One region of the Paenibacillus woosongensis genome, then DNA from elsewhere that is predicted to be linked to it. Evidence: predicted binding sites of a transcription regulator. Region 1 holds the regulator's gene; the other holds the start of a gene.
What was found. Region 1 encodes CtsR, which represses protease genes until heat stress. Its sites were predicted from a motif close to ATGGTCAATAAAGGTCAAACA; they were not measured.

Region 1 (12,507 bases):
TGTAAGACTGGGATAACTGCCGGAAACGGTAGCTAATACCGGATAAATCATTTCACCGCATGGTGGAGTGCTGAAAGACGGAGCAATCTGTCACTTACAGATGGGCCTACGGCGCATTAGCTAGTTGGTGGGGTAATGGCCTACCAAGGCGACGATGCGTAGCCGGCCTGAGAGGGTGAACGGCCACACTGGGACTGAGACACGGCCCAGACTCCTACGGGAGGCAGCAGTAGGGAATCTTCCGCAATGGACGAAAGTCTGACGGAGCAACGCCGCGTGAGTGATGAAGGTTTTCGGATCGTAAAGCTCTGTTGCCAGGGAAGAATGTCTTGGAGAGTAACTGCTCTGAGAGTGACGGTACCTGAGAAGAAAGCCCCGGCTAACTACGTGCCAGCAGCCGCGGTAATACGTAGGGGGCAAGCGTTGTCCGGAATTATTGGGCGTAAAGCGCGCGCAGGCGGTCATTTAAGTCTGGTGTATAAACTCGGGGCTCAACTCCGAGTCGCACTGGAAACTGGGTGACTTGAGTGCAGAAGAGGAGAGTGGAATTCCACGTGTAGCGGTGAAATGCGTAGAGATGTGGAGGAACACCAGTGGCGAAGGCGACTCTCTGGGCTGTAACTGACGCTGAGGCGCGAAAGCGTGGGTAGCAAACAGGATTAGATACCCTGGTAGTCCACGCCGTAAACGATGAATGCTAGGTGTTAGGGGTTTCGATACCCTTGGTGCCGAAGTTAACACATTAAGCATTCCGCCTGGGGAGTACGGTCGCAAGACTGAAACTCAAAGGAATTGACGGGGACCCGCACAAGCAGTGGAGTATGTGGTTTAATTCGAAGCAACGCGAAGAACCTTACCAGGTCTTGACATCCCTCTGACCGGCGCAGAGATGTGCCTTTCCTTCGGGACAGAGGAGACAGGTGGTGCATGGTTGTCGTCAGCTCGTGTCGTGAGATGTTGGGTTAAGTCCCGCAACGAGCGCAACCCTTAGGTTTAGTTGCCAGCACATAAAGGTGGGCACTCTAGATCGACTGCCGGTGACAAACCGGAGGAAGGTGGGGATGACGTCAAATCATCATGCCCCTTATGACCTGGGCTACACACGTACTACAATGGCCAGTACAACGGGAAGCGAAACCGCGAGGTGGAGCGAATCCTATCAAAGCTGGTCTCAGTTCGGATTGCAGGCTGCAACTCGCCTGCATGAAGTCGGAATTGCTAGTAATCGCGGATCAGCATGCCGCGGTGAATACGTTCCCGGGTCTTGTACACACCGCCCGTCACACCACGAGAGTTTACAACACCCGAAGTCGGTGAGGTAACCGCAAGGGGCCAGCCGCCGAAGGTGGGGTAGATGATTGGGGTGAAGTCGTAACAAGGTAGCCGTATCGGAAGGTGCGGCTGGATCACCTCCTTTCTATGGAGTACCTCGCTTCCGTAGCGAAGCGGTACAAATTTGCTCTGCAATAACAGAGCGACAATAACGAGTATCCATTTGTTTAGTTTTGATGGAATTTGCGGGGCCATAGCTCAGCTGGGAGAGCGCCTGCCTTGCAAGCAGGAGGTCAGCGGTTCGATCCCGCTTGGCTCCACCAATCAAATACCATCTTAAGTCAAATCAACTCCAAAACTTACCGCTTGAATGGTGAGCGCGGATTTGATAAGATAGTCTTCCGCCGGTAAAATGGCGGTTGGACAATTTGCTGAAATTTTGAACGTCACTATGCGTGAACGTTGCAAATTTCATCATCGCTGATCATTACAACCTCACGAAGTGATGGCTGCACATGATCGAGCATTTGATCCTTGAAAACTGGATAACGAAACGAAATTTGCGTTTTAGAAAATTCCTTTTAGCTGAAACTTGTGTCTAACAAGTTTTGAATTAAAAGTGGCTAGCGTAGGTTTTGGGACTGGAGATCCTTTGTGAGACGACTTCTCCCTTGTATGAATTTACTTGATCAAGAAATCGGCGAACAACAGAGCGCCAGGCGCAAAACCGAAGCATTATGGTTAAGCTACTAAGAGCACACGGAGGATGCCTAGGCGCTAGGAGCCGAAGAAGGACGTGGCGAACAACGAAACTGCCTCGGGGAGCTGTAAGCAAGCTTTGATCCGGGGGTGTCCGAATGGGGAAACCCGGCTGTGTTCATACGCAGTCACTCACATCTGAATACATAGGGTGTGAAGAGGCATACCAGGGGAACTGAAACATCTAAGTACCCTGAGGAAGAGAAAACAAAAGTGATTCCGTCAGTAGCGGCGAGCGAACGCGGATTAGCCTAAACCAGGGAGCTTGCTCTCTGGGGTTGTGGGACGTCTCACATGGAGTTACAAAGGAACCGATTAGACGAACAGGTCTGGAAAGGCCGGCCATAGAAGGTAAAAGCCCTGTAATCGAAAGTCTGTTCCCTCCGAGACGGATCCCGAGTAGTGCGGGGCACGTGAAACCCCGTATGAATCTGCCAGGACCATCTGGTAAGGCTAAATACTCCCTAGCGACCGATAGTGAAGCAGTACCGTGAGGGAAAGGTGAAAAGCACCCCGGGAGGGGAGTGAAAAAGAACCTGAAACCGTGTGCTTACAAGAAGTCAGAGCCCTATTTATGGGTGATGGCGTGCCTTTTGTAGAATGAACCGGCGAGTTACGTTCCCGTGCAAGGTTAAGGTGAAGAGCCGAAGCCGCAGCGAAAGCGAGTCTGAATAGGGCGATTGAGTACGTGGACGTAGACCCGAAACCGGGTGATCTACCCCTGTCCAGGGTGAAGGTGCGGTAACACGCACTGGAGGCCCGAACCCACGTATGTTGAAAAATGCGGGGATGAGGTGGGGGTAGCGGAGAAATTCCAATCGAACTCGGAGATAGCTGGTTCTCCCCGAAATAGCTTTAGGGCTAGCCTCGGTGAATAGAGTCGTGGAGGTAGAGCACTGATTGGGTGCGGGGCCCGCCAAGGGTTACCAAGCTCAGTCAAACTCCGAATGCCATAGACTTATAACCGGGAGTCAGACAGTGAGTGCTAAGATCCATTGTCAAGAGGGAAACAGCCCAGACCATCAGCTAAGGTCCCCAAGTGTGTGTTAAGTGGGAAAGGATGTGGAGTTGCACAGACAACCAGGATGTTGGCTTAGAAGCAGCCACCATTTAAAGAGTGCGTAATAGCTCACTGGTCGAGTGACTCTGCGCCGAAAATGTAACGGGGCTAAACACACCACCGAAGCTATGGCTTGATGCTTTGCATCAGGGGTAGGGGAGCGTTGTATGCGGATTGAAGTTGGACCGGAAGGACTGGTGGACTGCATACAAGTGAGAATGCCGGTATGAGTAACGAAAAGATCAGTGAGAATCTGATCCGCCGAAAGCCCAAGGTTTCCTGAGGAAGGTTCGTCCGCTCAGGGTAAGTCGGGACCTAAGGCGAGGCCGAAAGGCGTAGTCGAAGGACAACAGGTTGAAATTCCTGTACCACCGTAATCCGTTATGAGCGATGGGGTGACGCAGTAGGGTAGTGACGCGAGCTGATGGATGCTCGTCCAAGCAGTGAGGCTGATGTGTAGGCAAATCCGCACATCGTTAAGGCTGGGCTGTGATGGGGAGGGAAAATTTACAGTACCGAAGGTCATGATCTCACACTGCCAAGAAAAGCCTCTAGCCAGGAGAAGGTGCCCGTACCGCAAACCGACACAGGTAGGCGAGAAGAGAATTCTAAGGCGCGCGGAAGAACTCTCGTTAAGGAACTCGGCAAAATGACCCCGTAACTTTGGGAGAAGGGGTGCCCCGGTAGTGTGAATAGCACGAGGGGGCCGCAGTGAAAAGGCCCAAGCGACTGTTTAGCAAAAACACAGGTCTGTGCGAAGCCGTAAGGCGAAGTATACGGGCTGACGCCTGCCCGGTGCTGGAAGGTTAAGGGGAGCGGTTAGGGGTAACCCGAAGCTGTGAACCGAAGCCCCAGTAAACGGCGGCCGTAACTATAACGGTCCTAAGGTAGCGAAATTCCTTGTCAGGTAAATTCTGACCCGCACGAATGGCGTAACGACTTGGGCGCTGTCTCAACGAGAGATCCGGTGAAATTTTAATACCTGTGAAGATGCAGGTTACCCGCGACAAGACGGAAAGACCCCATGGAGCTTTACTACAGCTTGATATTGAACTTTGATGCGATTTGTACAGGATAGGTGGGAGCCTAGGAATCCGGAGCGCCAGCTTCGGTGGAGGCGCCGTTGGGATACCACCCTGATCGTATCGAAGTTCTAACCTGGGACCGTGATCCGGTTCGGGGACAGTGTCAGGTGGGTAGTTTGACTGGGGCGGTCGCCTCCTAAAGAGTAACGGAGGCGCCCCAAGGTTCCCTCAGAATGGTTGGAAATCATTCGCAGAGTGCAAAGGCAAAAGGGAGCTTGACTGCGAGACTGACAAGTCGAGCAGGGACGAAAGTCGGGCTTAGTGATCCGGTGGTACCGCATGGAAGGGCCATCGCTCAACGGATAAAAGCTACCCTGGGGATAACAGGCTTATCTCCCCCAAGAGTCCACATCGACGGGGAGGTTTGGCACCTCGATGTCGGCTCATCGCATCCTGGGGCTGAAGTAGGTCCCAAGGGTTGGGCTGTTCGCCCATTAAAGCGGTACGCGAGCTGGGTTCAGAACGTCGTGAGACAGTTCGGTCCCTATCTGTCGTGGGCGTAGGAAATTTGAGAGGAGCTGTCCTTAGTACGAGAGGACCGGGATGGACGCACCGCTGGTGCACCAGTTGTTCCGCCAGGAGCATAGCTGGGTAGCTACGTGCGGATGGGATAAACGCTGAAAGCATCTAAGCGTGAAGCCCTCCTCAAGATGAGATTTCCCAATTAGTAAGACCCCTTGAAGACGACGAGGTTGATAGGCCTGAGGTGGAAGTGCAGCAATGTATGGAGCTGACAGGTACTAATCGGTCGAGGGCTTATCCAAATAACACCCCAAAAAGTGAAGCGGAGGCTTCGAAGAGTATACCGAATACTTTTCGGGGGCCCCGGTGAACCAAGTAAGGGCTAACACGCAAATGAAGTTTCGTATCCAGTTTTCAGGTGATCAAGTCATCTGAAACGCTGCAATATTCATACACGTACTAGCGTAGTACCGAATATTTCGCGGCAGCATTTGTTCCACAAATGCCTGTTTGGTGGCAATGGCGGAGGGGTTCCACACGTACCCATCTCGAACACGACCGTTAAGCCCTCCAGCGCCGATGGTACTTGGACCGCAGGGTCCTGGGAGAGTAGGACGTCGCCAAGCAACTGAAAAAGCACTGTTGATCCAAAGATCAGCAGTGCTTTTTTGTTTTTCTAAGTGTTGTTTGCATTGCGTCGAACACGTTCTTACGGACAAGAGATCCGCTATTTGCTGTTTTTATGTGAAATCGGCAAGCCAACGGACACAGAAGGCGCTATTCAGTGGAAATAGCCGTCGAAGCCATGGATTTTACATCAATAGGCTCCCTTGTGTCCATTAGTTCCAGAAAAGGCAGCATTTTTGCGAAATAGCGGAACTAAGGTCCGTAAGAGATCAGCAGAACTAGAGACAGCAAAAAGACAACCTGTACTTGACGTTCAAATGATCGCTACAGGTGAAAATAGAGACTAAGTGTATTTTATGTATTGATTTTGCCACCTTTTTCAAAATTACTCGAACTAAATGTAATTCATGCAGTAGTAATACGTTAATTTGCTTAAATTCTTATAATAGCCAGAAATTAGATGTAGGTACTCCAGTTAGCTCCCCGCAATACGCCAAAATTCGGTCAACTACATGTAGGAAATACATCTAGATCCTCCTTCCATTAGTGCTACCACCTCCGTAACGCCCCAATTGGGCAAAGGATTCGTCAGTTAGCCATTTACTATTGTCTGGTTAATCTAAGCTTGCTGAGTAATCCTGCATATATTAATGATAAATACTGTGCACATGGTTAGAAATAACGTTTTGCCCCTGCATATGCGGCGCCATAATAGTCATCCCCAAAGATGTATTCCAGTTGGACTCCGTCCCGTGGATCCGTATCGGCGTTAATCATCAAATCGTTTCCTAAATAGATTGCAACGTGAGTGATTGTTTCTGAGCCATGCTCTTTAAAAAATACAAGGTCCCCTTTTCTTAATTGATCTTTTGGCACATAGGTTCCATATTGATATTGCCAATTGGAGGTTCGTGGCAATTTAATCCCTGCTCTGCCATACACATATTGAGTGAATGACGAACAATCCAAGGCAACCCAAGGTTTTTCCCCGCCCCAAACATAAGGAACATCAAACTGATCCTTTGCCACGGCGATGATGTAATCCGCTTTCTCCTCCCAATTGGCGTTCGGTGGTATGGATGGTGGTGCGGTAGGGACATTGATTACTAGACCGGGAAAAATGTGCTGAGGATCTTTTACCTTGGGATTGGCCTCAAGCAAATAGGCAAGGGGGATCCCCTTACTTTGGGCAATGCTCCAGAACGTATCGCCAGCTTGTATCTTATAAGTGGTCCTGGATACTTCGTTCGCCGGGATTAATCCCGGCGCCGGTTTATGACCGTGAGGCAGGCTGATCAGCAAACCTCTCCAAATATTTTCTGGATCCACTAAGGAATTGATTGTTTGCAGCTCGGACACGTCTACCTCAAAATCCTTGGCAATGGACCAGAATGTCTCGTTACCCTTGGCTGTATATTGATCGTATGGAACCGCAAAGCATGTTTGCGGGAGGATTGCATTTACAAATACAACGGTGGCGATAATTAGCTTTTTCAAATGAACTCCTCCATTTACTTTTTTATAGAATATCCTGATCTGCAGTTTACTTATCCAGAGAACATGTTTTTTCTTGGGTTTCGAGATAATACTAGGGGCTGCAGGGTCCTGAGAGAGCAGGATATTACTAAGGCAAAAGGCACTGCGTGCTGGGAGCTGCGTAAACCGCACGCTGGAAGCTGCGTAAATATGAAGAAGTATTGTTGTTTTTGAATCGGTGTGTTTTTGTACTGCTCCGTGTTTTGACTGTAATTGGCCCGTAACGGACAGGAGATTCCCTATTTATGGTTTTTGCACGAATTCAGCACCACAACGGACACAGAAGGCGCTATTTAGTGAAGTTGGTTTATGAACACATCGATTTTGGACAAATAAGTTCCGCTGTGTCCGTTAGAATCGAAAAAAGCGGCATTTATGCGATATAGAGGAACTAGGGTCCGTAAGAGTACAGAATAACTAAAAGACACCACCCTTAGGCTGGTTCAAAGACCAAGAGCCGGCACAAAGGCTGACTCAAAGACCCTACTTAAGGGTCTGGCTCAAACTCAAATACTTGACACGAAGCACGGATTGACTCAATGCACTGCCTCAATGCACTGACTCAAAGGCTGGTCTCAACAACTTTGACACGAAGCACGGATTGACTCAATGCACTGACTCATCAGGCTGGCTGAAAGCACCCGATCTTAAGCACCCGGCTCTAGTCACGCCTTTTTAGAATGCTTTTTTGAATAACTTCCCCGCCTCAGGTTACACTGAAATGTATAAGACACCTCTTGGCAAAGTATGAAATTGTGATATAATAAAGTTAAAGTCAAAGAAAGTCAAAGTCAACAAACGGTAGCCATAACGAATTATACGGAGAGCTTTGCCGGACGAGGCGGCATATCGTGTCGGCTTAACGTTTGAGCATGGGAGGGATGATGGATTGCGTAATATCTCCGATATTATCGAACAATATCTCAAGGGTATTTTGCATCAAAGTCCTGAAGGAACCGTTGAAATTCAACGCAATGATCTGGCTGACCGGTTTTCCTGCGTTCCATCGCAAATCAACTATGTAATCAGTACCAGGTTTACCCTTGAGAAAGGGTACCTGGTTGAAAGCAAACGGGGCGGCGGCGGTTACATCAGGATTCGGCGTATCGAGCTGCCTGGTCCGACCAGCCTGCATACCCACTTGCATCACACGATTGGCGATGAAATGGGTCAAACGGCTGCGGAAGGGCTAATATATCAACTGGAGGAAGCTCGTTTCTTGAACCGCCGAGAGGCGGCACTCATGCGAGCGGCTATCTCCAGGGAAGTCTTGATGCTAAAACTGCCTGAACGCGATCGGCTTCGGGCAAGAATCATGAAGGCCATGTTGATTTCACTTTTAGGTTAACGAGTCTATCCGTAAGGGAGGGGACGTTCCATGCATTGTCAGGAATGCGGCAAACGACCTGCAACATTGCATTTTACCAAAATTGTGAACGGCGAGAAAACGGAGTTTCACATTTGTGAAACCTGTGCCAGAGAAAAGGGCGAGCTTATTCCAGGGACTTCAGGCGGATTTTCGATCCATAACCTGCTGTCCGGACTGCTGGATTTCACCCCTGGCAGTCACGCCCACGGGACCAAGGCACCCGAGAACCTGCGCTGCGAAGAGTGCGGGCTGACTTATTCCCAATTCAGCAAGCTTGGGCGTTTTGGATGCAGCTCCTGTTATAAATATTTCAATGACCGTCTTGACCCGCTCTTCAAGAGAGTACACGGCAATACGGTTCATGTAGGCAAAGTACCCAAAAGGGTTGGCGGGCATATTCAAATCAAGCGCAAGCTCGATGACCTTCGCAGAGAGCTGCAGTATCGGATTCATCAGGAAGAATTCGAGGAGGCCGCAGCCCTGCGGGATCAAATACGCGAGCTTGAGAAGAACATTTCCGAGGAGTAGGAGGAGTGGGCGATGGCAAATCTTCGGTTTACAGAACAACCGCTTAGCGAATGGATGAGAAGCGGAGGCAAGGAGTCCGAAATCGTCATCAGCAGCCGTGTCCGAATTGCGCGAAATTTGCTGAACAGGCCATTCCCTATGCTGGCGACCAACCAGCAATCCGAGGACGTGCTGAATCAGCTGGAGAGCGTGCTGCAAGATCAAAGGATGCAGCAGTTCGGGCCGTTGTCTTCGGTTCTTCTAGCCGATTTGGATGAGCTGGACAAAAAGGTGCTCGTTGAGAAGCATCTCATCAGCCCGAATTTGGCTAATGAGTCCAGATACGGCGCCGTCTTTATCAGCGATGACGAAAGCCTCAGCATCATGGTGAATGAAGAGGATCATTTGCGTATTCAATGCCTTTATCCCGGCCTGCAGATTGAGGAGGCTTGGGAGAAGGCGACCGCGGTGGATGATATTTTCGAAGCACAGGTGGATTATGCCTTTGACGATAACCGCGGTTTCCTTACCAGCTGCCCTACGAATGTAGGGACAGGACTTCGGGCCTCCGTCATGATGCATTTGCCGGCGCTGGTTCTAACTCAGCAAATAAATCGGATCCTGTCGGCCGTGTCCCAGGTCGGATTGACAGTCCGCGGCATTTACGGCGAAGGCAGCGAAGCGACAGGGAACTTGTTTCAAATCTCAAATCAGATTACACTGGGACAAAGCGAATCTGAAATTATTGAAAATTTGTACAGCGTTGTGATGCAGATCATCGAGCATGAGAAATCGGCAAGGGAGAGACTGCTCTCTGAATCCCGCCTGCGGATGACCGATCGCGTCATGCGCTCCTATGGCATTTTGTTATACGCAGCGATTATAGACTCTAAGGAGGCGGCGCAGCGGCTGTCCGACGTCAGACTCGGCGTAGATCTGGGATTGATCGATACGCTGCCCGTACAGGTACTGAATGAATTGAATGTCATGACCCAGCCTGGTTTCTTGCAGAAAAAATTTCAGGTCAGCATGTCTCCGGGCGAACGCGATATGTACCGCGCTAAGCTGATCCGAGAGAAATTGGGTAAATAAGAAACAACATTCATGGAGGTGTAGGAGTATGATGTTTGGAAGATTTACGGAGCGTGCCCAGAAGGTTTTGGCACTTGCCCAAGAAGAAGCCGTACGGTTAGGGCATAACAATATTGGAACAGAGCATATTTTGCTTGGTTTGATTCGTGAAGGGGAAGGAATTGCCGCTAAGGCATTAATCGGGCTTGGACTGGGTCTTGAGAAAATCCAGGACGAAGTAGAGACGCTGATCGGCCGCGGCCAGGAGCAACCGGCGAATATCGCTTATACGCCGAGAGCCAAGAAGGTTATCGAACTATCCATGGATGAAGCTCGCAAGCTCGGCCATACCTATGTGGGAACAGAGCATATTCTGCTTGGCTTGATTCGTGAAGGCGAGGGCGTTGCTGCCCGGGTATTGAACAACCTGGGTATCAGTCTGAACAAAGCGCGTCAGCAAGTGCTGCAGCTGCTGGGCAGCAGCGAGGCGGTGTCCAGTCATCATAGCACGCCAGCTAACGTGAATACGCCGACGCTGGACAGTCTGGCTCGCGATTTGACGGAATCCGCCAAAGAGAGCAATCTTGACCCGGTTATCGGCCGAAGCAAGGAAATCGAGCGGGTCATTCAGGTGCTCAGCCGCCGGACGAAGAACAACCCGGTGCTGATCGGTGAGCCTGGCGTAGGGAAGACCGCTATTGCTGAAGGATTGGCTCAGAAGATTATCAATAATGAAATTCCGGAGACACTGCGCGACAAAAGAGTCATGACCCTCGATATGGGTTCTGTCGTAGCCGGTACGAAATATCGCGGCGAATTCGAGGATCGCTTGAAGAAAATCATGGATGAAATCCGTCAAGCCGGGAATATCATCCTGTTCATTGATGAATTGCATACCCTGATTGGCGCAGGCGGTGCGGAAGGTGCCATCGATGCCTCGAACATCCTGAAGCCGGCGCTGGCCCGCGGCGAGCTGCAATGCATCGGGGCAACGACGCTGGATGAATACCGCAAGTATATCGAGAAGGATGCTGCGCTTGAGCGCCGTTTCCAACCGATAACGGTTGATCAGCCTTCCGTTGACGAAGCCATTCAAATCCTGCATGGACTTCGCGACCGCTATGAGGCCCATCACCGCGTTAAAATTACCGATGAAGCGATTGAACAGGCGGTTAAGCTGTCCGACCGCTATATCCAGGACCGCTTTCTGCCGGATAAAGCCATCGACTTGATCGATGAGGCCGGCTCAAAGGTAAGACTGAACTCATACACGGTACCGCCTAATCTGAAGCAGTTGGAGAGCCGTCTGGAAGACATCCGCAAAGAGAAAGACGCGGCTGTACAGAGCCAGGAGTTTGAGAAAGCGGCAGCACTGCGCGATACGGAGCAGAAAATCCGCGAGGAGCTCGACATCACGAAGAATCAATGGAAAGAGAAACAGGGCCGTACCGACTCTGAAGTTACGCCTGAGGACATTGCACAGGTCGTAGCAAGCTGGACTGGTATTCCAGTCAATAAGCTGAAGGAAGAGGAAACGGAAAGACTGCTCAATATGGAGCAAATCCTGCATGAGCGCGTTATCGGGCAGGACGAAGCCGTTAAGGCGGTCAGCCGGGCGATTCGCCGGGCGCGTGCCGGACTGAAGGATCCGAAGCGTCCGATGGGCTCCTTTATCTTCCTAGGCCCAACTGGGGTAGGTAAGACTGAGCTGGCGCGGGCCCTGGCCGAAGCCATGTTCGGCGACGAAAATGCGGTTATCCGCATCGACATGTCCGAATATATGGAGAAGCACTCCACGGCTCGTCTCGTTGGCGCCCCTCCAGGATATGTTGGTTATGAAGAAGGCGGCCAGCTGACGGAGAAAGTACGCCGCAAGCCATATTCGGTCGTACTCTTGGATGAAATCGAGAAGGCGCACCCTGAGGTATTCAATATTTTGCTGCAAGTGCTGGAGGATGGCCGTTTGACGGACTCCAAAGGACGTGTGGTAGACTTCCGCAATACACTGATCATTCTCACCTCGAACGTCGGGGCCGAAGCGATCAGACGCAATACGCGGCTTGGCTTTACTGCCGTAGACGACTCCGGGGCAGATTATGACAATATGAAAGGCAAAGTGATGGAAGAACTTAAGAAGAGCTTCCGTCCGGAATTCCTTAACCGGATCGATGAAATTATCGTATTCCACTCGCTGGAGCAGAAGCATATCGGCGAAATCGTTACGCTGATGGCAGAAGAGCTTCGCAAACGGCTGCATGAATACGAGGTGGACTTCGTTCTGACCGATCAAGCCAAGGAGTTTCTGGCTAAAGAAGGCTTTGATCCAGCTTATGGAGCGCGTCCGCTTCGCAGAGCTATCCAGAAGCATATCGAGGATCGCTTGTCTGAAGAATTGCTGACCGGAAACGTCAAGAAAGGCGATTCGCTGACGATTGATGTGGAGGATGGCAGCTTGACCGTGAAGAAGACGGGGGCTTTTACCAAAAGCGCCAAGTAAATGAATAGTGAGCAAAACGATCTGAATCGTATTGCAAAGCGAATCATGCAAGACAGCCTGGGAATTTCGGTTTCCGGGGCTGTCTTTTCTTCGTATTTCCCATATTTGTATAAAGCGCCCGAAAAACCTTTACGTTAAATCAGAAACAATGGTAAACTTTGAGTGTTACTCTTAGTGGTTTGGGCTGCAAGGTTTGTTAAATTTTGCAGATATTTTAAGGAGAGAAAAATGGTTAAAGTAAAAACAAAGTTTTTTTGCACGG
Region 2 (12,507 bases), 810 kb from region 1:
CAGCGATTCAACCACTTGGCCTTTCGGGCGTCCCATATGGCTGGCAAGGATTACTTTCGCGCCTTTCTCCACCAAATAGTTAATGGTAGGCAGCGTCTCACGAATACGAGTATCATCGGAAATTTTACCATCCTGAACTGGGACGTTAAAATCGACGCGGACAAACACGCGTTTGCCGGTTACTTCCACATCACGTACACTTTTCTTGTTCATCTCCACGTTCCTCCTAAGGTATGCGGCTATGGCTTCAGGCCACTATACGCCACGGGTTCTCTTGAATGATTTCTCTCCTAAGCGGTGCTTGTATCTCTATAATTTGTGTGTGTGAATGTCGATTCTATAACTTCATGAACCAAAGAGGAGTCCTGCAGCCAGGTCGCTCCTCTTTGGTATATAGGGTGCTATATAACGGAATTACTTAGCTTTTTTAGCGAAGTACTCCAGCGTACGAACGAGTTGTGCTGTGTAGGACATTTCGTTGTCATACCAAGCTACAGTTTTAACCAGCTGCTTGTCGCCAACAGTAAGAACTTTAGTTTGCGTAGCGTCGAACAGGGAACCGAAAGTGATTCCTTTGATGTCGGAAGATACGATCTCGTCTTCTGTGTAGCCGTAAGTTTCTGGATCAGCAGCAGCTTTCATTGCTTCGTTAATCTCAGCAGCCGTTACGTTCTTCTCAAGAACAGTTACAAGCTCAGTCAGGGAACCTGTAGCTACAGGCACGCGTTGTGCTGCGCCGTCAAGTTTGCCTTGCAGTTCAGGGATAACCAGACCGATAGCTTTAGCTGCACCAGTCGTGTTAGGAATGATGTTCTCAGCAGCTGCGCGAGCACGACGGAAGTCGCCTTTCGCATGAGGAGCGTCAAGCGTGTTTTGGTCGCCTGTGTAAGCGTGGATTGTTGTCATCAAGCCTTCAACGATACCGAATTTGTCATTCAGAACCTTAGCCATTGGAGCCAAGCAGTTCGTCGTACAGGAAGCGCCGGAAATAACCGTCTCGGAGCCGTCAAGGATTTCATGGTTAACGTTGTAAACGATCGTTTTCATGTCACCTGTAGCTGGAGCGGAGATAACAACTTTCTTCGCGCCGCCTTTCAAGTGAAGCTCAGCTTTTTCTTTCGTGGTGAAGAAGCCTGTGCACTCCAGAACGATGTCCACGCCAAGCTCGCCCCAAGGAAGCTCTTCAGGGTTGCGGTTAGCCAGAACTTTAACTTCTTTGCCGTTCACTTTGAAGAAGCCGTCGTGAACTTCTACATCGCCTTCGAATCTGCCTTGAGTTGTATCATATTTCAACAGATGAGCCAACATTTTAGCGTCGGTCAAGTCATTAATCGCTACTACTTCGATGCCTTCTACGTTTTGAATACGACGGAAAGCAAGACGTCCAATACGTCCAAAACCGTTAATACCTACTTTTACACTCATTGATAGATCCTCCCAGTGTGTTTGTTTTTTTATTATTCAAGACCACCTGATAGGCAGTCATGAGTAAATAAGGTTAAACGATCAAATTGCGCTGTTCTGCTGTCTTTCTTTGTGCTCCAGTTCGCTCACGATGTCCATTGCCGCGGCTTCGTCCGTGACGAGAATGTCTTCATGTCCGAACTGCAGCACCGCGTGTATAGCTTTGGCCTTGCTTTTGCCGCCCGCGATTCCGATCACCGTGTCCGTCTTCCTGATGTCTTCCAGACGGAGTCCCAGGGTCAGCATTTTGTGAACAACTACGCCTTCTTCATCGAAATAGTATCCAAATGATTCTGCGACCGCGCCATCCTTCTGCAAGTCCTCGATCATCGCCGCGTCGAGCTTGCGGCGGCGGGCCATCTCCGTAGCATCCCCGATGCCGTGCACAACAATCCGCGCCTGGCGAATCGTACTCACGATATCCTGAATGTTCGGGTCGTGCACCAGTGACTGATACGCTTCCTTGCCGAGCAAATCAGGCACATGCAGCAATCGGTACCCTGCTCCAACCCGCTTAGCCATGCCAGAAGCAATCGTATTGGCCTGGATTTCCAGGCTCTCGCCGAGCCCTCCGCGCGCCGGAACGAACCAATTCTGCTTGAACGCTGCATTCGCCGGCGGATTCAGCTGTTCCGCTACCTCGGCCATCGTTGTGCCGCCTGTGACCGCTACGACGTCTCCGCCGCGCATAGCCCCGAGCAACGCTTTGGCACCTGCCAGACCGAGCTCCCGCTTCGTCAGCGGAGAGGTCTCCCAGTCTCCAGGAATGACCACAACTTTGCGCAATCCAAAGGCTTTGCGAATCCTCTCCTCCAAATTAGCGAGGCCGAATATTTCCTTTACGATCGGCTCCATATCCTCTAGCAGTTTCCTGCCCGAATCGCTAATCCTCATGCCTATATTCTCGATTTCAATCAGGCCTTGAGCCTTCAGGAGATCTGTTTCGGCACGCAGTACACGTTCCGTCATGTTTAGTGAAAGCGCCAAGGTTCTGCGACCAATCACATCCGATAACATGATCTGGTGAAGTATGGTATGCCTTTTTTTGAGAATTTCCATGAGATCTGGAAGAAGCTGCTTCTGCATTTCTAAAATATTTCGCATGCTTTCCACTCCTGCAAGCTTCGTCTTCCTCTCCATCTCCCTTGGCCTTAAAATGTCCCGGGTTAACGTTTTAAGTCCCACTGATATTTTAACCAATTTTGGTCCCAGTTGCAAGTGTGATGTCCCTATATTTCTCTATCTTCTGGAGGCTTATTCAATTATTTTCGATGAAATTCGCCAAGACATGAAAAACGGCGTTTTTATGACTTTTTTGCGGCAAGCCGGCAGCAGCATGCTAGCAATCTAGTTTGTTGATTTACAAAGAGTAGAGACGAGGGTATACTTAAATTTTCATCTAATTACAATTTTGGGAAATGTGGTGTATTCATTGCGTGTTCGGACAACATATATTCTTATCATTTGCCTGTTTTTTATAACCGGATGTACGGGTCAGCCCTCCCCTTCCGAATTGAACGACAGCGAACTCACCCTAAACATCGGCTACTTCTCAGAGAAGCAGTTCGAGAATAGATATTCATCCTTGCTGTCGATTGAATATCCGAAATTAAATTACAATGTAATACCGACAAGTGACTTAATAACGGAGAGGATATCCGTACAAGAATGGACTGCTGAGAACACTGTAGACCTAATCTACCTTCCGCCGGCTTATTTGCAATATTTGGCAAATAACGGATTTCTCCAGGAGCTTGATCCATACATACAAAAAACCTCCTTCTCTCTGGATACTTTCGTACCGAGCGCCGTAGAACTCATGAAGCAATATGGAGATGGCAAGCTATACGGGCTGGCCCCAACCTTCTATAGCCGGGCACTTGTATACAACTCTCGTTTATTTGACCAATATGGCGTTCCATATCCCAAGGATCAGATGACCTGGGAGGAAATCATTGATTTAGCCCATCAATTCCCCAAAGGCCTGACGCATTCTTACCCGTCGAACGCCCACTTTTTAATTAACGTTGGGCAAACCGAGAACCTCCAAGCCTACAATGAGGATACGAAGCAAATCACTTTGGACAGCTCCTCATGGGCAAATTTGCTGGAGCTTACTCTTGAGCCGCTAAGAACAGGTAACATTGCCCTTCATGATTTAAATGACAATTTATTTTTAACAGGCGAGTATGCCATGGGCATTATCACATACGAAGAATTGATTCAGCTGGAGCAGCAAGGCTCGGATCTGGAATGGAAGCTGGTGACCATGCCAACCCATCCATCGGAGCCGGATTCAAGCCACCACTATGGGTTGGACGGCATGTGGGCGATCCCTGCCAGCTCGACCGAAAGCGATGCAGCCTGGGAATTAATCCGTTTCTTTATGTCAGATCAAACTGCCAAGTGGTCGTATCGTTCCGTTTATGGCTTTTCTTCACTCACGGCTTACACTTCCATGGGGCAGAGCACCTCAGATATAGAAGCCTTCTACAAGCTTAGACCCGCATATCGTACAAGCCCGGTTCCAAGCACCATTTATGAGCTTCTAAATGAAGCGATAGAACAGGCCATCACCGGTAATGCAACAGCAGAACAGGCTTTAGCTGAAATCGCGAAGAAAGAAATTCAATAACTGTACCGACTCTGCAATTAGGTTGATGTAATCGGGAAGCATCAAGAACTTATTTCTCTGGAGGCAAATACGCCCAGGATTATGCATCAGATAGCTGGTAATAAATAGGGCGGGTCTATCCCGCCCTATTCTTCACTTACAAGGAGGAACATACATATGCCCATAAAACGCGGACTGTTCATACCTTTACTTCTTATCATCGTTTTTTCGTCACTTACAGGCTGCCAAAGGCCCCAGCAGGTTCAACCGATTACGATCAAAGTCAGCTATCCGTCTGCACAGCAGTTCTATAAAATGTTCGGCTTTGCTTTCCAGAAGTCGCATCCCTATATTGAAATCCAGGTCATCCAGGATGAACCCGGAACGGACGGTGGCAGCTTCGATGCAGAGGCTGATGTAATCTATATAAACGGAATGGACCAATACAAAGCAGCAATAGAGCAAGGTAAGCTTAGACAGATCCCTCCGCCCCTATTAAATCCATCAACGAACGAAGGAGATCTCTCGCCAATCGTTACCGCACTACTTAGCTCAGCTTCCGAGGACGGCCGCTACTATGCGTTAGCTCCTACTTTTCATAGCGAAGCGCTATATTTCAACAAGAAGCTGTTTGATGAATATAATATTGCTTATCCGTACGACGGAATGAGCTGGAGCGATGTATTTGCTCTGGCGCAGCGATTTCCTACTGAAGATAAAGAAGGCAACCGCTTGTACGGCATCCAAATGAATTATTACAAGAACGTGACGATGAACTATATCCTTAAAGCCGGGGAGACGGAGAACTTGTCTTATTTCGATCCCCATACCATGAAAGTAACAATGAATACCGAACACTGGAAATCGATCTGGTCCAACGCGGTTCAGGCTTTCCGTGCAGGTGTCGTTTATGACCTAGGAGAAGAGCTTGATTCAATGAAGCATCCCGCATTCTTGACAGAGGATGCGGCAATGACTGTGAGCTCCAATGTTCTCGCTTATAACTTCGAGCCCTTCTCCCATTTTGAAGGCGGTACAATGCTTGACTGGGGAGTGGTTAGCGCGCCTATTGACCCGCTGAATCCTGACACCTCCAACTTTTATGAGATCTTTGACTTTTTTGGCGTCTCTTCAATTTCAGAGCATCCGGAAGAAGCGCTTGAACTCGTCAAATTCATTGCTGGTGATGCTCTCAACAGCCGTCTGCTGGCTCAGAAACAGCCCAATTACGGCTTGCCGGCCGTAACCGAATATGTCCACCCGGTAACCGGGCATGATCTCTCTCCCCTTTATTCGCTTCAGGCTAACCCCGATTACATCGACCCGTATACCCAGGTCGACGCCAATGTGCTGGATGCTTTTCAATCTGCCGCTCAATCCGTGCTGGATCGGCTCCTGCAAAATGAGCTGACGCTGGAGGAAGCGCTCGCGGAGGCGGAGCTGCGTGGCCAAGAGGCGGTCGATACAACACTCGCCGAGCTTGAGCTGAAGCAGTAAAGCGCAAAGTAAATACAGGCCGCCAACACGTTTCGGCCGAGTTTGTCCCGCTAGGCAGTCTCTCAACCCGCAGTATGGCTCTTGGGGGCAGACGGACATGCCGTCTACACACGTGTTGGCGCAGAATAAAATTTGCCACTTGAAATTTGTCCCCCGATGCCATATAATCATTTTTGTTACGCTAAATTTGCGCCCGTGGTCCAATGGATATGACGTAGGCCTCCGGAGCCTGAGATCGAGGTTCGATTCCTCGCGGGCGCGCCATCTAAATTTCAACCTTCAAACGCGCAAAGCCTTAAATAAGGCTTTTTTTATTTTTCTACAGCACGCAAGCAGCGTTCTTATTACTGTCAGAACCGGAACGGATCATGAATGCACCAAACCAAGTGGTGCTTTTTCTTTTTTTATAGTTTGACCATCTTTGACTTTCTACTTAAAATTGTTTATGATGAGGTTAATAATTCTCGATTTCGTCAATTATGAGATTGATTGAATCGATACATGAATCTATATTACAATGGAGGCTATACTGCTCGCTTCGCGATTGGCCCGGCCTTTATCGAAGAGACGCTAGTAGGAGCTCGAACCAATCTAAGGAGGTTTTATCGGTGAGTTATATTCCAATGGTCGTTGAACAAAGCAACCGCGGAGAACGCGCATACGACATTTATTCCAGACTGCTGAAAGACCGTATTATCTTCCTTGGTAGCGGAGTGAATGACGTCGTTGCCAACTCCATCATCGCGCAAATGCTATTCCTGGATGCAGAAGACCCAGGCAAAGATATTCATTTGTACATTAATAGCCCTGGCGGCTCAATTACCGCAGGGATGGCGATTTATGATACGATGCAATTTATTAAATCAGACGTATCGACGATTTGTGTCGGACTGGCTGCTTCTATGGGCGCTTTCCTGCTGAACGCAGGCGCGAAAGGCAAGCGTTATGCGCTGCCTAACAGCGAGATCATGATCCATCAGCCGCTAGGCGGTGCGGAAGGACAAGCGACGGACATCGAAATCCGGGCTCGCCGCATCCTGAAAATGCGCGATAAACTGAATCATATTCTTGCGGAGCGTACTGGACAGCCGTTGGAGCGGATTGAGAAGGATACGGACCGCGATTACTTTATGAGCGCTGCCGAAGCAATGGAATATGGCATTGTGGACAAAGTGATTGAGAAAGTCACTCCTGCTGGAGTGTAACGATTGTAAATAAGGCTGTCTTCCAAGCATAGCTTGGAGGACAGTCTTTCTTGCAATTAGGGTGCTAGGTGTAAAGGAGACCAGAGAAATGAGCCATAACCGAACGAACAAACAATATGACGTCAGCCACAGCCTGGGCCAGGTTGCCATGGGGGCAGAGCCCGCCGATCTGGTCGTCACTAACGGTACGCTGGTGAACGTATACACCGGCGAACTGATCGAGAACACGGATGTAGCCATCAAGCATGGCCGCATTGCTTATGTAGGCCATGCCTTACATACAATAGGAGCTAGTACGCAGGTGATCGACGCCGCTGGCCGGTATATTTCACCAGGTCTGCTGGATGGACATATGCACGTTGAAAGTACGATGCTGTCTGTCACCGAATTCTCCAAAGCGGCGCTAGCCAAAGGAACCACTGCTATATTTATGGATCCGCATGAAATCGCCAACGTATTCGGAACGGAAGGGGTCCGCCTCATGCATGAAGAAGGCCGCGGTTTGCCACTGAAGGTATACACCACCTTCCCTTCCTGTGTTCCGTCTACGACGGATCTCGAGGATGCCGGCGCCGAGCTGCATGTCGACGACATCGCAGAGGGCATGACCTGGGACGGTGTTGCGGGCTTGGGCGAGGTGATGAACTTCCCCGGCGTCGTGCATGGCGAACCGAAAATGACCGGGGAAATCAAAGCCACCATGGAAGCCGGCAAAGCGGTCACCGGCCACTTCCCTAGCGACGACGAGCAGCAGCTTCAGGCCTACATTGCCGCGGGTGTGACCTCCTGTCACGAGACGGTTACAAGAGAGCAAGGCTTGGCTAAGCTAAGGCTCGGCATGCATCTGATGATCCGCGAGGGCTCCGCCTGGCATGACGTCAAGGAGGTTATCAAGGTCGTCACTGAAGATCGTGTAAGAACCGACAACATTATGCTTGTTACCGATGACGTCTACCCGGAAACGCTGGTTGAGAAGGGACATCTCAACCATGTTGTCCGCCGTGCTATAGAGGAAGGTGTTGACCCGGTTACCGCTATTCAGATGGGGACGATCAACACAGCTCGCTACTTCAAGCTCGATGGCGATATCGGCGGAATCGCCCCGGGCAAATGCGCCGATCTGCTGCTTATCGATGATTTGCGGCAAATGGAGCCTTCCAGCGTTATTACGAACGGCGAACTGGTCTATGATCGCGGCAGACTGATAGCTCAGTTTCCCAGCTATGTCTATCCGGAGAAAATACGGCAATCGGTTCATTTAGCCCGCCCGCTTACTGCAGCGGACTTCCTGCTGAGCAGCCGAAGCCAGGGAACAAGCACCAAGGTGCATCTCATCCAAGCAATCGAGAACAGCGCCCGCACGGCGAAGGCAACAGCGACGCTGCAGGTCTCCGGCGGCATTATCCAGCTTGACCCTAAGCAGGATATCGTACAGCTGGCGTGCATTGAGCGTCATCATGGCACCGGACAAATCTCTCTGGCCTTCGCCCAGGGCTTCCAATTGAGAAGCGGAGCGGTTGCTTCTACAGTGGCCCATGACAGCCACAACCTGCTCGTCATGGGAACGAATGCAGAGGATATGGCTCTCGCAGCCAATGAGCTAGCCCGGCTTGGCGGTGGCATGATTGCGGTGGAGAACGGCCAAGTCCTCGCCTCGGTGCCTATGGTCATCGCCGGCTTGATGTCCGATCAGCCGCTGGAGACTGTAACCAGGGAAGTGAAGCAGCTTGCTGCGGCCTGGCAGCAGTTGGGCTGTCCATTGAATGCACCGTTCATGACCTTCTCGCTGATCGCCCTGCCGGTCATTCCGGAGATCCGCATTTCAAATCGCGGTCTGGTTGACGTCACCGAGTTCAAGCTTATTCCTGTAGAAATTATTGAATGATAGAAGAGTAAATTTAAGGAGGCAATCCCATGAAAGTAGACATATGGTCAGACTTTGCTTGCCCATTCTGCTATATCGGCAAACGCAAATTCGAAGCAGCCCTGAAGCAATTCCCTCATGGCGACCAAGTCCAAGTTGGCTTCCGCAGCTTCGAGCTCGCGCCCGATGCCGAGAAGAAGACCGGCAAGGATATTAACACGGTGCTGGCCGAGAAATACGGCATGCCCTACGAACGAGCCAAACAAATGAATGAGCAAGTCACTATGCAAGCCGCTGAAGTCGGGCTGGAGTACCACATGGATAACGTCATCCCCACGAACACCCATGATGCCCATCAATTGACGCAGTTCGCCAAACAGCATGGCAAAGGAAACGAGCTGGCCGAACGGTTGTTCCAAGCTTATTTCACGGAAGGTCTTGATCTCGGCGACCATCCTACGCTTGCCCGGCTATCGGCCGAAGTAGGCCTCAACGAACAGGAGGCTCTTCGCGTTCTTGAGGAAGGCGCCTTCGATTCCGCAGTAATCGGCGAACTCCAGCAGGGCGCTCGTCTTGGAATTACCGGTGTTCCTTTTTTTGTCTTCAACGATAAATACGCCGTATCCGGCGCGCAGCCAAGCGGAACATTCCTGGAAGTGCTTGAGCAGGTGTGGCAGGAAGAACAGCAGCAGCCATTGCAAGTGATTTCTGGCCAGGCTGGCGGAAATTCGGACACAGGCCCGAATTCCGACCCCTCCTGCTCGGACGGCTCTTGCTCCGTTTAGGAGCTCATCCAGAACTGACAAAAGCTCCCCTCATCACAGGCAGGTTAAATACCCGTCCTTATGAGGGGAGCTTTTTCGTAACCATAGAATTGTTCCACTATCGCAAAACATAATAGTATTATTTGTGTCTCGTGAAATCAAACGGATTCGTACCTGAAGGCAGCAGCTGCGAGAAAGGAAAATAGAACTCCGGAAATCCGTTCACATAAGGCAAATACTCATACAACGGGAAAAAGATGACGACACCCTCGTCCTTGACGTAATACGACGGATTCGGGCCAATCGTCTTGAAATTGCCGAAATAGCCCTGCGTCTGCTGTAATTGCTGAGCTATGGCAGGATCGACGATCTGGCGATAATTCGGATTCGCCCGCAGCAGCTCGTCAAGCGTTAGCCGCTTGCCGTCCTTCAGCCGAAAGGTCAGCCCTTCCCGGTAGCTGTTTCCATGTGCTCCCCCGGTGTAAGCATAGGTCTGCTCATAGAGGCTCAGAATGCAATTCTTGTTATAGGTGACCGTATAGTTAGCCAGAAATTCATACTTATTCCCGCTTGGGGAAGGCTGGTTCTGCTTTGCTTCCTTAACGGATTTCTTCACGAAATCCTCCGCGCGGGCTGTGAAGTACGAATTAAGCTTCCGTTGGACCGATTTGCTCTTCAAACCGCTTATATGGGGATATTCCGCTTTAATCGATGCCCCTGGCAAGGACTTCGTTATTGTTCGCGTCTCGACTTTAACCCCTTGTTCGGCAGCTGCTGTTGCTTGGGTTGTCCCTGCGAATGGTGTCTGCTTGGCTTGAACTCCCATTCCCAGAGCCCCATCCTCTGCGCCAACGTTGCCTTCAAGCAGCATTCCCGCCGATAACAACACGGCCGCGAGCAGGCCTAACCCAATCCGGCAGTTCTTCCACATCATCATCTTTGCCTCACCTCTTTCCTTGGATAGTCGAATTATGTCCCTCTTCCAGCAAAATCATGCCCAACATCCGATTAAGCGTATGAGACCACAAAAAAAGCGAAGCGCAAATGCGCCTCGCTGTTGTAAATTATTGTTGCCAATCGATGGCCGTTATTCCCGTCCGCTCTTCAGCTCTGTCCAGTAACGGTCGTAGAGCTGCAGCTTATCCCCAACGTCGCCAAGCCATTCTGTGCGGGACAGCTCATCCGCAGAAAGGTTGATCATCGTATCGGCATTATATTCGTCGCTATGGAACTCCTTCGCCTTGATATTCGGATCGCTATAGCCGATCGACTCGTAGTTCTTCGCGCTTACTTCAGGCTCCAGCATGTAGTTGATGAACTTCTCTGCCAGCTCCTTGTTCTTCGCATCCTTCGGAATCGCATAATTATCGGCCCAGATCGTACCGCCTTCTTTAGGCACAACATATGCTACGTCCGGATTGTCACTGGCAATCACGGAAGCATCGCCCGACCAGACTGTGCCAATCCAGCCCTCTTCCTGGATCATTTTATTCTTAATATTATCCGTATCAAAAGCAAGCACGCTTGGCAGCAGCTGCTTCAAGTCGTCCACCGCAGCGCCGATTTCTGCTTCGTCTGTCGAGCTGTTCGATTTGCCGGCTTTTTTCAGAGCCATCCCGATCACTTCGCGGTTATCGTCCAGCAGCAACACCTTTCCTTTGTAAGCCGGGTTCCACAGATCTTCCCAGCTGTCGATCTCGTCCTTGATGTATTTCTTGTTGTATGCAATTCCCGTCACGCCGGTCATATAAACGATGGAATACTTGTTGCCCGGGTCGAACACAGGATCCTTAAACGCAGGATCGATGTTCTCGAAGTTCGGGATGTTCTCCATGTTCAGCGGTGCCAGCAGCCCCTCTTTAATCATGGTGTCGACCATATAGTCGGAAGGCTGAATCAAGTCGTAACCGCTGCCGCCCGTTTTGATCTTCGCAAGCAGATCCTCGTTGTTGGCAAACACGTCATATACAATTTTTACGTTATATTCTTTTTCAAAATCAGCGAGTACGTCGGCGTCAAAGTTATCCGCCCAGCTGTAGATGTTCAACGTTTCCTTGCCAGATGATCCGCATCCGGACAAGAGGGAAATAACTAACATGCTCGCCAGCAGTACGCCGGCCCATCTCATTTTTTTCAATTCTTTGATCTCCTCTCTTTAATAACCTATTATAAGTTGGACAGTTGAGAAGGATGTAGGGCAAGTACGTAAATTGCTCCTACGATCGCTGTTGTTCCCGGATTTCTTGGAGTATATAAATTCATATGAGGCAGAAATCCGATCACAAAGCCGAGTCACAAGCTTATGCTTCCGAAGCAGCTTTCCTTCAGAAAGCTTTCATTTCTTCGGAATCATTTTTCTCCCTTGCCTGCATCCATTCTTTAATTAATCTTATTTACTTTAATCATGTTCAAAAAGTCAACTTTTCAGTGCATTACCTCTCATTAGAATGGGAGGAGGGATTTTTTCTTTTGCCCTTTGCCCCGATTCAACGCATATTGCGCCAGTAAAATCAATGTGACGCTGACGATGATCAGAATGGTACACAACGCATTAATTTCCGGGGAAATACCCCGTTTTACTTGCCCGTAAATATAGATCGGCAGCGTCGTCGAGCTAGGCCCGCTGACGAAGAAGCTCACCATAAAATCATCCAAGGACAACGTAAAGGCGATAAGCGCACCAGCCACGATACCAGGCATGATTTGCGGAAATGTGACATAACGGAACGTCTGCCACGCATCCGCCCCCAAGTCGTTCGCTGCTTCCTCCAGCTGCTTCCCCATGTCCGCCAGCCTCGTGCTGACCACAACGTAAACATAGGACATGCTAAACGTAATATGGGCTAGAATAATCGTCAGCTTGCCCATCGGAATATGGAACTGGGTGAACAGGACAAGCAAGGATAATCCCATAATAATATCCGGAATGATGATCGGCAGGTAGAGCAGACCGCCCATCCCGGCCCGCATCTTGCGGTTCAACTTTCTCATCGACAGCGCGGCCATCGTTCCCAGAATGGTAGATGCTACAGTGGATACCGCAGCAACGATTAAGCTGTTGCTCAGCGCCTCGATGACCCGGCGGTTTTTAAACAAAGA

Region 2: a site for CtsR is predicted at 5,984-6,004, ahead of clpP (ATP-dependent Clp endopeptidase proteolytic subunit ClpP). Genes of this name have one in related genera too.

What each region holds. Positions count from the first base shown of each region.
Region 1 is NZ_CP126084.1:4,670,395-4,682,901, reverse strand. Features, by position in the region: rRNA gene QNH46_RS21755 (16S ribosomal RNA) at 1-1,417, shown strand, start outside; tRNA gene QNH46_RS21750 (tRNA-Ala) at 1,520-1,595, shown strand; rRNA gene QNH46_RS21745 (23S ribosomal RNA) at 2,012-4,940, shown strand; rRNA gene rrf (5S ribosomal RNA) at 5,148-5,264, shown strand; gene QNH46_RS21735 (NlpC/P60 family protein) at 5,938-6,762, opposite strand; gene QNH46_RS21730 (CtsR family transcriptional regulator) at 7,691-8,149, shown strand; gene mcsA (protein-arginine kinase activator protein McsA) at 8,180-8,698, shown strand; gene mcsB (protein-arginine kinase McsB) at 8,711-9,769, shown strand; gene clpC (ATP-dependent protease ATP-binding subunit ClpC) at 9,798-12,245, shown strand; gene radA (DNA repair protein RadA) at 12,474-12,507, shown strand, end outside.
Region 2 is NZ_CP126084.1:187,010-199,516, reverse strand. Features, by position in the region: gene QNH46_RS00975 (phosphoglycerate kinase) at 1-213, opposite strand, end outside; gene gap (type I glyceraldehyde-3-phosphate dehydrogenase) at 415-1,425, opposite strand; gene QNH46_RS00965 (sugar-binding transcriptional regulator) at 1,507-2,568, opposite strand; gene QNH46_RS00960 (extracellular solute-binding protein) at 2,978-4,099, shown strand; gene QNH46_RS00955 (ABC transporter substrate-binding protein) at 4,256-5,575, shown strand; tRNA gene QNH46_RS00950 (tRNA-Arg) at 5,765-5,839, shown strand; gene clpP (ATP-dependent Clp endopeptidase proteolytic subunit ClpP) at 6,184-6,780, shown strand; gene ade (adenine deaminase) at 6,869-8,665, shown strand; gene QNH46_RS00935 (DsbA family oxidoreductase) at 8,695-9,429, shown strand; gene QNH46_RS00930 (DUF3298 and DUF4163 domain-containing protein) at 9,548-10,345, opposite strand; gene QNH46_RS00925 (ABC transporter substrate-binding protein) at 10,496-11,545, opposite strand; gene QNH46_RS00920 (ABC transporter permease) at 11,851-12,507, opposite strand, start outside.